Regions from separate parts of the Asaia sp. Ae19-3 genome, predicted to be linked through region 2. Evidence: predicted binding sites of a transcription regulator. Region 2 holds the regulator's gene; each other region holds the start of a gene.
What was found. Region 2 encodes LexA, which represses DNA repair genes until DNA is damaged. Its sites were predicted from a motif close to TGTTCTANNTANGTTC; they were not measured.

Region 1 (5,045 bases), 910 kb from region 2:
TGGCTCGCCCGCTATATGGAGCGCATCGAGAACCTGGCCCGTGTGCTGGAAGTGACCGAAGCCTTCGTCCGCGGTGCCGATGGCCGCCCCGTCTGGGAATCGATCGTGCAGATCAATTCGGACGAAGAGCGGTTTCGCGCCCTTTATCCAGCGGCCAGTGAAGAGGATTATCTGCGGTTCTATGTGACCGATTGCGCCAATCCGAGTTCGATCAAGGCGATGGCGCAATGCGTGCGCGAAAATGCCCGCTCGGCGCGCCCGCTGATCTCCACCGAAATGTGGATGCAGCTCAATGTCTTTACCCGCTGGGTGCTCGATCTCGACATGAGCGATATTCGCCGCACGGGACTTTCGGCGCTCTGCAACCGTATCAAGCAGGATTGTCAGTCTCACGCTGGCATTACCGAGGGAACGCTTTACCGCGATCAGGCCTGGCTCTTTTACCTGCTGGGGCGGCATCTTGAGCGCAGCGACCAGATCACCCGTCTGATCGATACGCGCTATCACACGCTTCTGCCTGATGCATCTGAAGTCGGTTCAGAGATCGACATGACGCAATGGGCGTCCGTTCTGCGCTCAGCTGCGGCCTATCACGCTTTCAGACGGCTCAAGCCTGTCACGACCACCCCGGCCAATGTCGTAGGCTTCCTGCTCAAGAATGAGGGGTTTCCGCGCTCTCTGGCCCTCAATCTGCGCCACGCCGATTCTGTTCTCGGGGCGCTTTCGACCCATTACAACCTGAGACGTCAGTGCTCGGATGTGCAGGAGAGGTTGTCCGAACTGCGCGCCATGCTGGAAGACCAGACCGCCGAGGAGATCATCATCCGCGGGCTGCATGAATGCATGCACTGGATACAGGAGCAGATCGAAGCCTGCCAGAACAGCCTTGCAGCAGCCTATTGGCCGCCCGCAGAGCCCGTTGCTCTCAGCAGGCAATCACAATCGCAATAGACAAGACGCCTCTTTACCCTCAGGAAAGAGGCGCCTTCTCTTCATTCCCCGGATCAGGGTCCCAAAGGGCGACAGCTCTTTGGAAAGTGCAGGGTAGAAGCCCTGCACTTGTGGCCACTCAGCCTTCTGAATCGTCTTCCTGCTCGTCGGGCGACGTCATCATGGCGTCTGCCACCACACCGGATTGCTCGCGAATGCGGCGCTCGATATCGGCGGCCATCTCGGGGTGATCGCGCAGGAACTGTTTGGCGTTTTCACGCCCCTGACCGACGCGGGTGCTATCGTACGAGAACCAGGCGCCTGACTTCTCGACGATATTCGCCTTGACGCCAAGATCGATCAGCTCACCGACCTTGCTGATGCCTTCACCGTACATAATGTCGAACTCGACCTGACGGAAAGGCGGGGCCATCTTGTTCTTGACCACCTTTACGCGTGTCTGGTTGCCAACCACCTCGTCACGATCCTTGATCGAGCCGATGCGGCGGATGTCGAGACGAACCGACGCGTAGAATTTGAGCGCGTTACCGCCCGTCGTGGTTTCGGGATTGCCGAACATCACGCCGATCTTCATGCGGATCTGGTTCAGGAAGATGATCATGGTGTTCGAGCGCGAGACGGTGCCGGTCAGCTTGCGCAGGGCCTGGCTCATCAGACGGGCATGAAGACCGACATGACTGTCGCCCATATCGCCCTCAAGCTCGGCGCGCGGCACGAGAGCGGCCACAGAGTCGACCACCAGCACATCGACTGCACCGGAGCGCACGAGCGTGTCGGCAATCTCAAGCGCCTGCTCGCCGGCATCGGGCTGGCTGAGAAGCAGGTTGTCGACGTCCACACCCAGCTTGCGGGCATAACCGGGGTCCAGAGCATGCTCGGCATCGATGAAGGCGCAAGTACCGCCCTTCTTCTGGGCCTCGGCGATTGCATGAAGCGCCAGGGTCGTCTTGCCCGAGCTTTCAGGACCGTAGATCTCGATGATACGACCGCGCGGCAGACCACCGATACCGAGACCGATATCGAGTCCGAGCGAACCGGTCGAAATCACGTCCGCCTGTTCCTTGGGGCGCTGCCCCATACGCATGATCGAGCCCTTGCCGAAAGCACGTTCGATCTGGCTCAGCGCACCCTCGAGTGCTTTCGTCCTGTCTACGCTCATGTCCTGTCCTCCGCTCGCATCAGTCTCGCCGAACTCCGTCTGAACGGCAATCGGGCGCCGAGCGATTCGTATTGATCGTTCACTTTTGTTCTGGGGAACATATCATGATCATCTCCCCTTTGCACAAGGGGGACAAAGAAAAATGCCCCCTCTTTCGAGGGGGCATGAAACCGTGTCCTGATCAGTTATTGACGCTGCCAACCGACAAGCCGCCGCCGCGGGGGTCAGTGTCGCCATGACACGTGTCACCCTTGCAGAGCGAGGCATTCACACGCCCCTGGCCTTCATGCGGCACTTCCGTGCCCGATATGGCGGCGCGGGCTGCTGAAGCAAGGGCATCAGCGGCATCGTTCTGACCGGAGCTGGCCAAAGCTGCCACGAGGTTGCCCCGCCTCTGGACGATGGCGGCGGAGAGCAGCGGCGCAGGGTAGCGCCCCGGTGAAGCCGCGAGCAGCACACCCGTGCCGTCGGCCATGCGCCCGGTACCGAACAGGTTGTTGTTGGTCAGGGCACAGGCCACGGCGCCACCCTTGTTGTCGGTGGCCACAAACGAGGTCGAGGCCGGAAGCGCAGGAAGAGCGCCGGAGCGGCTGGAACCGGCATTGACCAGCGTCTGCGCTGCGCTCAGCAGGGCATCGCCACTCAGAGCGTGACGGTCTTCGCTACGCCATGTCGCGACTACACCCTGTGCCGAGGCGCCTGAGTGGAACGCAGCAGCAGCGCCGATTCCGCCATCGGCCGGAGGCGGCAGGAACGAGGCCGTATAGCCGTCCTGCTCCACCTGAAGGGCAGCAAGCTGCGCAGGCATGGCGGTACGCAACGACGCTGTGGATAGCCCTGCCCCAGCCTTGTTGGCGCCTTCGACGAAAATCGCACCGAGCGCACCGTTATAGAGATCGCCCACGCCAAGATTGGTCATGCGCTCAAGGAAGCTGGCGAGCTGCGGCTGTACCATCGCATCGCCGTTCTGAAGCGGCGTGCCGTCAGCGCGGCTGAATACGGTGTGAGCTGCGTCATCCGCAAAGAGCGGCGTCTGAACGGCTGCGATATCCTGCGCCAGAACGCGGCTGACCGTCGTGCCGCTGCGAGCCAGACGGACAGACGGGCCGAGCAGATCGGCAAATTCGACCGTGCCATAACGCAGCTGCATGGTGAACAGGCCACGCGGCGTCATCGGAATGGCGGCCTGACGCGTGGCCGGTACCGCCGGCGCTGCAGCCGGCAGGAAGACGAAGGCCTGAGGCGCCTCGCGCCCACGGCTCACAAGACAGGCGCCACCGCCGCCCAAAGAGGCACGCGAGGGCAGCGTGACGGCAAGCGCCATGCCGACCGCCACAGCGGCATCGGCAGCATTGCCGCCATGCACCAGCACGTCGCGCCCGATCAGCGCCGCACGCGGCTCATCAGCCACAACGGTGCCGATATAACCGGTGACGATCGGCGTGGTCTTGCCGAACAGGTTATGACCGATATGCGCGACATCGCTGCACCCGGCCAGAAGCATTGCCGCAGTCAGGGCGCAGGCCGAGCGCAAACCCGCCTTGCGCGTGCTGCGCTCTGCGGGGCGACAGGGGGCGTTCGTCCGACGATGCGCCACGTGCGGTGTCTCCATGACCCGGCAAGCCTCTTCTCTTCTGTTCCGCGTGGCCTGTCTTCGCAGCCGAAGACGCAACCCTTCGGAAATTGGGTTCGTTAACGCATCTAACCGTGATCAGGACGATGGGCAACCTGCCAGACGTGTCCCTGTTTTGCGAAATCGTCTTCTCTGTCTTATGCAGAAGCTTCTCTTCTCCCGCCCAGCAGGATCGCTCTCATGACCCGCCCGACCCGCGCCCGGCTTGCCGGTGCCTTTCTCGCCCTCGGCCTGACCGCATCGGCCAGCGTTCCCGCCTTCGCCGACCCTGCGAGCAGCTTTACCCCGCAGCAGCGGGCAGAAATCGTCTCCATCCTGCATCAGGCGCTCAAGGACGATCCGACCATCCTGAGCGACGCCATCGTCGCCCTACGTCAGGGTGCACAGCAAAAGGCAAGCGATGACGCCCTTTCCCATGTGAAATCCGACCGTGAGCGCCTGCAGAAAGGCCCGGATTACACGGTGCGTGGCAATCCGAATGGCGATCTGACGATTGTGGAATTTCTAGACCCGCGCTGTGGCTATTGCCGCAGCATGGTGCCGGTCGTGGATGCCCTGCTCAAGGCCGATCCGAAACTGCGCCTCGTCGAGAAGATCGTCCCGGTGTTGAGCGAGAAGAGCGTGCTCGACACCCAGGCCATTTTTGCTGCGGCCCTTCAGGGGGGCTATGAGAAGATGAAGCGCGCCCTGATGCAGGACACGGCACCGCCGACGCTCGACCGCATTCGTCAGCTCGCCACAGCCAACGGCATGAGTGCCGACAAGCTGGTCAGCGATATGCACGCCTCCAGCGTTGCCGCCCAGATCAACGAGAACCTAGCTGAAGCCCGGCTGATCGGCCTGGACGGCACGCCTACCTTTGTGTTCGGCACGAGTGCTATCATTCCCGGCGCCGTCTCGGCAGAGGAAATGCGCGCCCAGATCAAGAACGCGCGCGCTGCTCACTGACCCAGCTGGTCTCTGCCAGTACCCGGCAGAGACCAGGGCCCTGCACCCCGGTCACGATAGCGGGTTCCCAAAGGGCGACTGCCCTCTGGTGGGGCGCGGGGCAGCGCCCCGCTTCCTCCTCTTTACGGATGGCTCGCCTTGATGGCCGCTTCCAGCCGTTCGAGATTTTTGAGAATTTCCGGTGAAGGCGGCGGCGGCTCAGGGCTCAGGCTCTCGAGTTTTTCGATCAATGCCTCCATGACCACCATGCGCGAGAACCACTTCTTGTTGGACGGCACGACGAGCCAGGGCGCGTGTTCGCAGGCGGTAGCGCGGATCGCCTCCTGATAGGCTGCCTGATAATCGGGCCAGAAC
Region 2 (5,045 bases):
GCGCCTTCAGCATAGCCAAGCCCACAGACAAGGATCGAAGCCAGCATTAATCCGTCGCCGACAAGCGATCCGCCATGGGTCTGGGTCAGCGCGTAGAACAGCACAGCGGCAGCGCCGCAGAGCGAGAAGATCCAGAAACGGAGCGAGGGATGTTCGCCATTGCGCAGAACCGCAAACAGCGCCGTGCTCAGAGGCAAAAGCCCCGTCCACATCGCAGATCTCACGGCCTCGATATATTGCAAGGCACAGGCTGAAAGCAGGGGATAGCCGATGACCACGCCGAGGGCGACGATCGCAAGAGGCAGCAATGCATCGCGCCCCGGCTTTTTCTGGCGGAATACGGTGAGAAGAGCGATGGCGAGTAGGGCGGCTATGACGGCACGTGCTGCAGTCAAAAACAGGGGTGGGAAGCCAGTCTCTGCAAGCCTCGTTGCCGGCAGTGAGCCGCTGAAGATGGCTATGCCGATCATACCACTGACATAGCCACTCGATTGTTTCATGGGTCTTTTCCGCCTGTACCTGACGGGCGATTTACGCCCTGTTCCGAGCGGTCAGTGTGCTGTCGTCCTGCTCGAGAGACCATGGACAGTTCAGTACAGTTGGGCAAAACTGTATGGCATCCAGTAGGCATACAGTTTGCAGGCTCCCATGCGCGAAAAAAACCGGACCGAAACGGTCATTGCCGCTGTGCGCACACGTATCGCCTCAGGCAGTCTGGCGCGAGGTGAGCGCTTGCCCTCGATACGTCGGCTCGCCAGTCAGCATGGCTTTTCTCCTTCGACCATCGCCGAGGCCTATGACCGCCTCGTTGCGGAGGGGATGATTCATGCGCGACCCGGGTCAGGCTATTTTGTCGCGGGCGGCACGCTCGCGGGTTTCGTCCCGAACACGAAACGCGATCACGCGGTGGATCCGTTCTGGGTGTCGCGTCAGGCCCTTGAAGCCGATCCTTCGATCATGCAGCCCGGATGCGGCTGGTTGCCAGAGTCCTGGATGCCACTACCCGCTCTTCGCCATGCGCTTCGCGCGATATCGCGAGAGGAAGGCGTATTGCTGACCGGCTATGGGCCCGCCAGAGGCTCGTTGCCCTTGCGCCAGTTGCTGACGCGACGCTGGGCTGAAGATCAGCTGCATGTGGCACCAGAGCAGATCCTGCTGACAAGCTCCGGCACGCAGGCGGTCGACCTGGTCTGCCGCCTGATGCTTAGCCCCGGCGATACGGTTCTGGTCGATGATCCCTGCTACTTTAACTTTCGGGCGCTTCTGGCCGAGCACCGCGTAAGGGTTATAGGGGTTCCCTGCCTTGCTGATGGCCCTGACCTTGATGCTTTTGCCAGATTACTGAGGCAGGAAGCGCCGATGCTCTATCTGACCAATTCCGGATTGCAGAACCCGGTGGGCTGCACCATCACGTTGCACAAGGCGCATGAGATACTCTCATTGGCCAAGGCGCATGGCGTCACGATAATCGAAGACGACATCTTCGCCGATTTCGCGCCACGCCCCTTTGCGAGCCTTGCCCCATTAGACGGGCTTAACCGTGTGATCCGGATCGGCTCTTTCTCGAAGACCCTCTCGGCCTCACTACGCTGTGGCTACATCGCCGCCTCTTCAGAGATGATCGAGAGGCTCGGGGATCTGCTGATTGCGACTGGCTTTGCCGGTGTCAGTCCTGTTGCAGCCGAGATCGTGAAACACGTCCTGACTGGCGGCTCCTATCGCCGTCACATCGAGGCGCTTCATCGTCGTCTGGCTAAGGCGCGCAAGGACGGGGCTGGGCAGCTCGGATCGCTCGGGATCAAACCTGTCATCATGCCTGAAGGCGGCTTCAGTCTCTGGTGTGAAATGCCTGCTGGCTGCGATGTTACAGATCTGGCGCGAAACGCGCTGGAAGAGGGAATTGTGCTCGCCCCGGGGGCAGTCTTCAGCGCCTCTGGCGAGACGTCGCGCTTTATGCGCTTCAACGTTGCCCAGATGGCCGAGAACAATATCATCGGCCAACTGGCGGTTTTGCTGGGGCGTGGCGCCTCGTCAGGCTAGGTGCTTGTCAAAAGGCAGTTTGCCGCCATGAAACGTGCCGCCTCAGTTGTACTGACGATACAACCCGATCAGCACACCCTGGATACGCACGCGATTCTGCGGGAAGATCTGGGTCTCATAATTCGTGTTTGCGGGCTCAAGCGCGATTGACTTGCCCTTCTGACGCAGGCGCTTGAGCGTGACCTCTTGGTCATCGACCAGTGCCACAACGATCTGTCCGTTTTCTGCTGTCTCGCCCTGGCGGATGATCACTGTATCGCCATCCAAGATGCCGGCATCGATCATGGAATCGCCGGAGACGTGAAGCGCGTAATGCTGTCCATTGGTCAGCTGACCCGCCGGAATGTCGATCTGCTCGCCAGAATCACGAAAGGCCTCGATCGGAAGGCCCGCAGCAATGCGGCCATAAAGCGGCACGCCGACGACGGGCGTCTGGCTGGCTTCGACGGAAGTAGAAACAGCCCTTTCCTGACTATGGGCAAGGCGGGGGAAGCTGCCGCTCTCAGAGGCCGGGGTCTGAATGACGGATGTGGTCGGGGCCTCGGTAACCGGAAGGCGTACAATTTCTAGCGCGCGGGCGCGGTGATGATGACGACGAAGAAAGCCACGCTCCTCAAGGGCTGAGATCAGTCGATGAATTCCCGATTTCGACCGTAGATCAAGCGCTTCCTTCATTTCGTCGAAAGAGGGAGAAAACCCGGTCCGCTTCAGATAGGAGTCGATAAAAAGCAGGAGCTGGTGTTGCTTGCGCGTGAGCATGGGGTTCCTCTCTCCAGGGTCGGGGCAGCCTGAGACCGCGTCAGCCCGGAATCACTATGTTCTTATTAAGTTCTTGCTTCGATCTCTTCAAGATTTTTTCCCCGGAACATCAAAATTAATCCACCGTTTTACCGGAAACACTTGACCTGCGCGCGTAATCCACGCATTTAGGCCCCAGCTTGAAAACGCTGCCGTTCATGTCGCGCGCAGCGACAGATCAGTTTGCGAGGACCCCATGGCAAAGACCAACGTCATTCAGATCCGTCTCGTCTCGACCGCAGAGACCGGATATTTCTACGTCACCAAGAAGAACGCCCGTTCGGCTACCGGCAAGATGGAAGTGCGCAAGTACGACCCCGTCGTCCGCAAGCATGTTGCGTTCCGTGAAGCCAAGATCAAGTAAGATCGGGCTTCACCGATAAATGGAAAAAGCGGCTTTCGAGCCGCTTTTTTTATACCTGCTTCTCTGGATAAGCCCGTCAGGATAGCGCTGGTCTTCCTAGGCAAAGCTGCTGGTGACGGAAGTCAGTACAGCTTCTCGTGTGGGCCGTAAGGAATTACAGTGTCTCCGGTGCGGGCGAGGTTCAGCATGGCCCGCGAGCGTTCATCCAACATATCGGCATCGAGCGCGCGTTCGTTAAGGCTTGTGATGCGGCGTTTCCAGACAGCCTGCTCGTCGTCAGCATCTTTCTGTGCCTGAATAGCCTGATCCATAAGCTTGAGCTGCTGGTGATAGGCCTTGAGACCGTGATCGCCCTGCAGGGCGTTCCATCCGAAATAGGCCGTCAGCCCGAGAAACAGGGCAGGGGGTACGACGGCGCGCACGACGCGGCGGATGGCACGAACGATCTGCACGGAAACTCCACGGTTGCAAGCGGGCTGTTGGGACATACCCTACCCTGAGGGCTGCGCCGCTTACAATCGGGGATTTGGGAAAGGGAGCGAAATTCGCTCCCCTTCATTGAGTCAGGCGCGCGGAAGGATCGAGCGGCCTGCGTAACGAGCTGCGGTAGCCAGCTCGTTTTCGATACGGATAAGCTGGTTGTACTTTGCCGTACGATCGGAACGCGACAGCGAGCCGGTCTTGATCTGGCCGCAATTCGTGGCGACTGCAAGATCAGCAATGATCGAATCTTCGGTTTCACCCGAACGATGGCTCATGACGCACTTATAGCCGGCGCGATGCGCGGTTTCCATGGCGCGGAGCGTTTCGGTCAGCGTGCCGATCTGGTTGACCTTCACGAGCAGCGCATTGGCCGTGTTGCTCTCGATGCCACGCACCAGACGCTCCGTGTTGGTCACGAACAGATCGTCACCGACGAGCTGCAGCTTGTGACCGAGCTTTGCAGTCAGTTCTGCCCAGCCTTCCCAGTCATCTTCTGCCAGACCGTCTTCGATCGAGACGATCGGGTAGCGTGCGGCGAGATCGGCCAGGTAGTCGATCATGCCGGATGAGTCGAGGTCGCGGCCTTCGCCGTCCATCTTGTAGCGGCCATCGCGATAGAATTCAGTGGCAGCACAATCGAGCGCGAAGGTCACGTCTTCACCAAGGCGGTAACCTGCGCCTTCAACCGACTTCGAGATGAAGCCAAGCGCTTCGTCTGCCGATTTCAGACCCGGTGCGAAACCGCCTTCATCGCCGACATTGGTGTTGTGGCCGGCTGCATGCAGGTTCTTCTTGAGATGGGCGAAAATTTCCGAACCCATACGCACGGCGTCCATGATCGTCGGTGCGCCGACCGGCTGGATCATGAATTCCTGGATGTCGATGGGGTTATCGGCATGCTGACCGCCATTGACGATGTTCATCATCGGCACGGGCAAGGTGTGCGCAAAGACGCCACCGACATAGCGATAGAGCGGAATGTCGAGTTCGAGCGCAGTCGCCTTGGCGGTCGCGAGCGACACGGCGAGGATGGAGTTAGCACCGAGACGTGCCTTATTGGGCGTGCCGTCCAGCTCGATCATGGCTTCGTCGATCGCGATCTGATCAGACGATTCGGCGCCCTGAAGCGCATCGAGAATTTCGCCTTCAGCGAAAGCGGCAGCCTTCAGAACGCCCTTGCCGCCGTAGCGCGACTTGTCGCCGTCACGCAGCTCGACAGCTTCGTGGGCGCCGGTAGAGGCGCCTGACGGAACGGCTGCACGGCCCTTGGCGCCGGAGGACAGTTCGACCTCGACTTCTACAGTCGGGTTGCCGCGGCTATCCAGAATCTCGCGGGCAATGATATCAATAATGGCGCTCA
Region 3 (5,045 bases), 770 kb from region 2:
GTCGATCGGGATATCGGTCACTGGCGCTATGTCGCCCCGACGCCAAAAGATTTCGCTCTGTCGGAATTCACGCCGCAATTCGCACGGATGGACGAGAATGCGTCAGGGGTCTGGCTGGGTTACACGGTGCGTTTCGCAAGCGCGGATCGAACCGCTATCGGCCTTTTCGGCTGTTCGCGGAGCGCCGGAGGGAACTGGGCGTGTAAGGATCAGCTACGGGAGATCGGAGTGTCGATCAAATGGCTGTCGACACAACAATCTGCTCCGCGTCTTCTGGTATCGACACGACCACAGGGGCACCACCATCTGTTTTCGACCTCCGTTGTTTTTCCCGAGCCGGTATCCGGGCGAAAGGGCTTCCCCGCAACGTGGAGTCATGCGGATTCCATGAATCTTTGTGGCATGGAGGGATGGTCCTGCCAGTACGCCATGGGATCGGGACAGTCGACGCTTGTCGCAATCCGGAATCTGACGGAGGATCAGCACCGTTATGCCATTGCGACTGTGCCGGTTGATCTTTCTCCTCGTGAAGCGGTCAAACTGCTCTTCAGCAATTCGCCTCTCGAGATTACGGACTGGCTCAACGTCGCGACCCCGCAGGACGCCGTTCTTTTCATCGCAAAGGGAAAAGAGCCCGGCGTGGGAGAGGAAGGCGAGCGTGACGGGCATCTGGCTCTTTTCAGTCAGGGGGTAGGGCAGGATCCAATTCAGATCACGACACTGCCTCTGTCGCCTGTGGGATCGCTTGAAGCGTCGTGGCGCGGGCAGACACTCTATCTAACGGGCAAATTTTCTGGTCCGGATGGGAGTGTCTTTCGCAGCTATGCCGTCGAGAAAGGCAGAATGCGCGCCGTAACAGAGGCTGATAGAATAATCCTTCTTCGAAAGGGAGATCAGCTTCTGAACGGAAGCGCCGTAGCGGGGCGCATGCTGGCATTCAGCGTGGATGGCGGTGCCCATTGGCAGGAGGCCATTCTGCCTTCGGCGCTGGAGCAGGCGTCTCTTGCGGGCAGTGATGGGATATTGTTCGCCTTTACCCTCACCGGAGCCTATCGGATCGACCTCTCACGACTTGCGCATATGGGAAAAACCTCGCTCTGAGATGCTGCGCCCTGGGCTGTTTTGCCAACCCTGCATGACTTGCCGCAAGGGCGTATGCAGGAAGGCTCAGGCCTGAGGGAGATGCATGTCGCGCTTCGTGCCGGTAGCTTCTGAAACGGCTTGCGACAATACCGTTTTAGCCCGCGCCCACTGTGCTGCTGGCAAATAAGCCTGTTCAGGCAGGCAAGGAGCTTCCATGAACCTGACCGTCCTGAGTGACGACAAGCAGGTGATCGCCCACCCATTCTGCCAGAAAGACAGTCTCCAGATCATGCACGCTCATCGAGCCCAGCTCGGCTTTGAGCCAGTTTTCGTCGCGTTCGAGGATCTTGAGTTCTTCTTCCAGAATTTCGCCGCGAAGAACCAGGAAGCGTGAGGGTTTTTTAGCCTCTTCCTTCATGATGACGCTGACATGGCCTGTGGTTTCGATCTGGGCAAAGTCGATATTGTCGAAGCTGAAGATATTCTGCATGCGCAGGGCCGTTGCGATGTCTTTCATGTCGATACGGCTGGCGTTTTCCTTGAAATTGTCGATCAGGAAACGCCCGTTGCGAATAATGGTAATGGGTTCGCCAATAGTGCGCTTGCGCAGGCCCGGAATTTTGCGCGAAAGCCCGTTGAACAGCGCCATCAGGGCAATGCAGAGGATCAGCAGCGCGATGTAATGCAGGATGGGCAGCTTGTCGTTGTAGAGAATGCCCCCCACGACACCGCCCAGAATGAAATTCCCTACCAGATCGACCGAGGTCATCATGGCTATCTGGTTGCGCCCGGTGACATTCAGATAGGAAATGATCAGGGCAAACCCGATAACGAGCTTCAGAATGACCCAGAGATAGAGGGTAATCACGCGAATCCGGTCCTTTTCATTGGCGGTATGACGACTTCAACAGCCTCGGCCAGATCGGGTTGCTCGTGAATACGTTACATTAAAAAACAGGTATCGAAAGAGCCTGATTGTTTGTCAGCTCTTCAGGCAACGTCCTGATTTCAAAAAACAACCCGATCACCCTTTGGCATCCTTTGCTGCACCTCATGGTGAAACCGCCTTATCGAATGGTTGTTCCTGTTTTGTTCGTATGATACGGGCAAAATTGAAAGGGGGGATCACCATGAAAGACAGACCGGGCATGGCCATGCTGCGCGACCGCGTGGCACGTATCGAGCAGCGCTATCACAAGCCATTGGCGGCTCTTTATCTGAAGACGGGTCTGCCCCTTGTCGATGCGGCCCTTAAAGGCGGCCTGCGTCGGGGCGCGATTCATGAGTTCTTGGGGGAGGGGCATGATCAGATGCTTTGCGCCCGTCCCACACAATTCGTGGCAAAAATCCTGGCGCAGGTGACCGGCCCAGTGATCTGGGTGATGCCGCCGGATGGGGCTCCGCTGCTGGCAGGGCTGCAGCAGACGGGTCTTTCGGCTGAGCGTCTGCTCTGCATCGAGGTGCATCCGGCGCGTATGGTGGCCACGATAGAAGACGTGTTGCGCAGTCAGGGCGTGGCGGCGGTTGTGGCAGATCTTTCGATCCCACTTTCCCTGACGGCTTCGCGTCGTCTGGCTCTGGCTGCCGAGACCTCCGGGGTGACCGGTTTTCTGCTGCATCGTCATCAGCAATTCGTGCCGCCCAGCGCCTGCTGGACGCGCTGGCGTGTGGGCGCCGTGGCGTCTCCCCCAATCAGAATGGGGCAACGCGCCCTTTTATCCTTTGCCGAGAATTTCTCGCTGGCCCTGTTGCGCCACCGGGGTGGCGATGCCCTGAACTGGAGGATCGGAACGGATCATGTCCCGCCGTCTTCTTTCTCTCTGGTTGCCATATTGGCGCACGACGCTCTGGCACAAGGCACACCCGCAGCGCGATCCGGCCTTGCCGCTGGTGCTGTATGGCCGGGAAAAGCAGGGGCGGAAAATCGTGTCTGCCAATGAAGCGGCTCTTCTTTGTGGCATTCAGCCGGGGCAGATGCTGGCCATGGCGCGTAGTCTCGTTCCGGATCTCGCATCAGAGCCTGTGGCGCCGGAGCGCGATGCGCAGGCGCTGCGTCGGCTGGCTGAGTGGTGCCGCCGTTTTTCGCCGCTCGTCGCGGTCGATGCTGCGGACGGGTTATGGATCGATACGACCGGCTGTGCCCATCTGTTCGGGGGAGAAAGCGCCATGCTGGTGGCCATGGAAGCGGCCCTGGCGTCTCATGGTCATCAAATACGGGCTGCTATTGCCGATACGGCAGGGGCAGCCCGTGCTCTGGCCCGTTTCGGGTCCGAGACGCTTACGGTTCTGTCTGGGGAACATCTTGTTCAGGCGCTCGATCCGTTGCCCATAGCGGCGCTGCGTCTGACACGCGAAGAAAATGACCGCCTGCATGGGTTGGGTATCACACGGATTGCCGATCTGCGTGACGTCCCACGTGCGGCCCTGACGCGCCGCTTCGGTGTGGAACCGGCGCGGCAGCTCGATTATGCGCTGGGCCGACAGAAGGAGCCGCTACGCTTCGACCATCCGGTCGTGGCGCTGCAGGCAACGCGCCATCTGCTTGAGCCGATCGGTACGGCAGAGAGTATCATGCAGGTGATGCAGGTACTGACGCAGGAAATTGCCTCTTTGCTGCAGAAGAAAGGGCTGGGTGCGCGGCGGTTCGATCTGATCTGTCATCGTGTCGATGATATGACGCAGGCGACCCGTATCGGGACCTCTGCGCCGGTCAATGATCCTGAACGTCTGTATCGACTGCTGCAGGAACGGATTGAGACGATCGATCCCGGTTTTGGCATAGAGCGTATAAGCTTGCTTGTAGAGCAGGCCGAGCGCTGCGTGCCGGTGCCGGCAGCGGGCGATCTGGCCGGGTCAGGACAGGAAGAAAAAACACAGGTTCTGGACTTGCTGGCAGAGCGTCTGCGCAACAGGGCCGGTCTGCATGCCGTTTATTATCTGGGCGAGAGCGATGCCCCCTTTCCTGAAGCGGCGCAGCAGCGTCTGGCTGCGCCGTCAGACATGAATACCCCCTCTCTCTGGCCGCGTCCGACAAGGGTTTTTACGCAGCCTTGCCCGATTGTCCCGCCAGATCTGGCAGAAGATTTCAGCCCGAAACGCTTCAGATGGTACGGAAAGACGCTGTCAGTCTGCGGGGCAGATGGGCCCGAACGGCTTCATGGCGCTTGGTGGCAAAACCCGTCACAGGCTGGCGCCATACGCGATTACTGGATTGTCGAAGTCGAAAGCGGCGAGCGCTTCTGGCTTTTCCGCAATGGCGATGGGGTGCATCGCTGGTCTGGTGACGGGGCGTGGTTTGTCCACGGATTATTCTGATGACGTGGGAATACCTGCCCCCCGACGACGCCCTGCGTCCCGCTGATACCGCAGATATTGCCGAAGCCCTGATCCATGCATTGCGCTTTGACGGTCGCCGCCGTGTGCATGATGCGGATGAGCTGATGGCGGGTGTTGTGGCGGCACGTCTGGTAGCGCATCTGGTGCGCTGCGGGTTTGTGCTTATGAAGCGTGGCGCCATTGCCCCCCATGACACAAGCAATCATCGGCACCCGCTGGCCACCGATGAAGCGTCATGACCACCCCGTTGCATGTCACCTCCTATTATTCGTTTCTAAGAGGGGTGAGTGCGCCTCATGAGCTGTTTTCCGTTGCTCATGCACAGGGGCATCAGGCGCTCGCCCTGACTGATCGCCATTCCGTAGCCGGAATGGTGCGTGCGCATGATGCCGCCAGACAAAGCGGCGTCAGACTGATTCCCGGCTGCCGTCTGGATCTGACGGATGGTACCATTCTGTTGGCCTACCCCATGGACCGCATTGGCTGGGGGCAGCTTTGCCGTTTGCTGACCCTTGGTCACAGGCGCGGGCAGCGCGAGGTCTTTTCTCTCACCTGGCAGGATATCGAGGAGGCAAGCGACCGGCTTGTCTTTATCCTGCTGCCGGATCTGCCCGATGCAAAGGTCC

Region 1: the regulator LexA is predicted to act here: its motif matches at 2,206-2,221, upstream of recA (recombinase RecA).
Region 3: the regulator LexA is predicted to act here: its motif matches at 2,163-2,178, upstream of AAID99_RS08990 (ImuA family protein).

What each region holds. Positions count from the first base shown of each region.
Region 1 is NZ_JBCHWF010000001.1:2,209,872-2,214,916, forward strand. Features, by position in the region: gene AAID99_RS09600 (alpha-E domain-containing protein) at 1-951, shown strand, start outside; gene recA (recombinase RecA) at 1,070-2,110, opposite strand; gene AAID99_RS09610 (gamma-glutamyltransferase) at 2,292-3,722, opposite strand; gene AAID99_RS09615 (DsbA family protein) at 3,924-4,691, shown strand; gene AAID99_RS09620 (PPK2 family polyphosphate kinase) at 4,814-5,045, opposite strand, start outside.
Region 2 is NZ_JBCHWF010000001.1:1,302,146-1,307,190, reverse strand. Features, by position in the region: gene AAID99_RS05540 (DMT family transporter) at 1-500, opposite strand, end outside; gene AAID99_RS05535 (aminotransferase-like domain-containing protein) at 649-2,040, shown strand; gene lexA (transcriptional repressor LexA) at 2,083-2,799, opposite strand; gene rpmG (50S ribosomal protein L33) at 3,035-3,202, shown strand; gene AAID99_RS05520 (FtsB family cell division protein) at 3,325-3,654, opposite strand; gene eno (phosphopyruvate hydratase) at 3,766-5,045, opposite strand, start outside.
Region 3 is NZ_JBCHWF010000001.1:2,068,609-2,073,653, reverse strand. Features, by position in the region: gene AAID99_RS09000 (hypothetical protein) at 1-1,101, shown strand, start outside; gene AAID99_RS08995 (DUF421 domain-containing protein) at 1,277-1,951, opposite strand; gene AAID99_RS08990 (ImuA family protein) at 2,214-3,023, shown strand; gene AAID99_RS08985 (Y-family DNA polymerase) at 2,974-4,398, shown strand; gene AAID99_RS08980 (hypothetical protein) at 4,398-4,658, shown strand; gene AAID99_RS08975 (error-prone DNA polymerase) at 4,655-5,045, shown strand, end outside.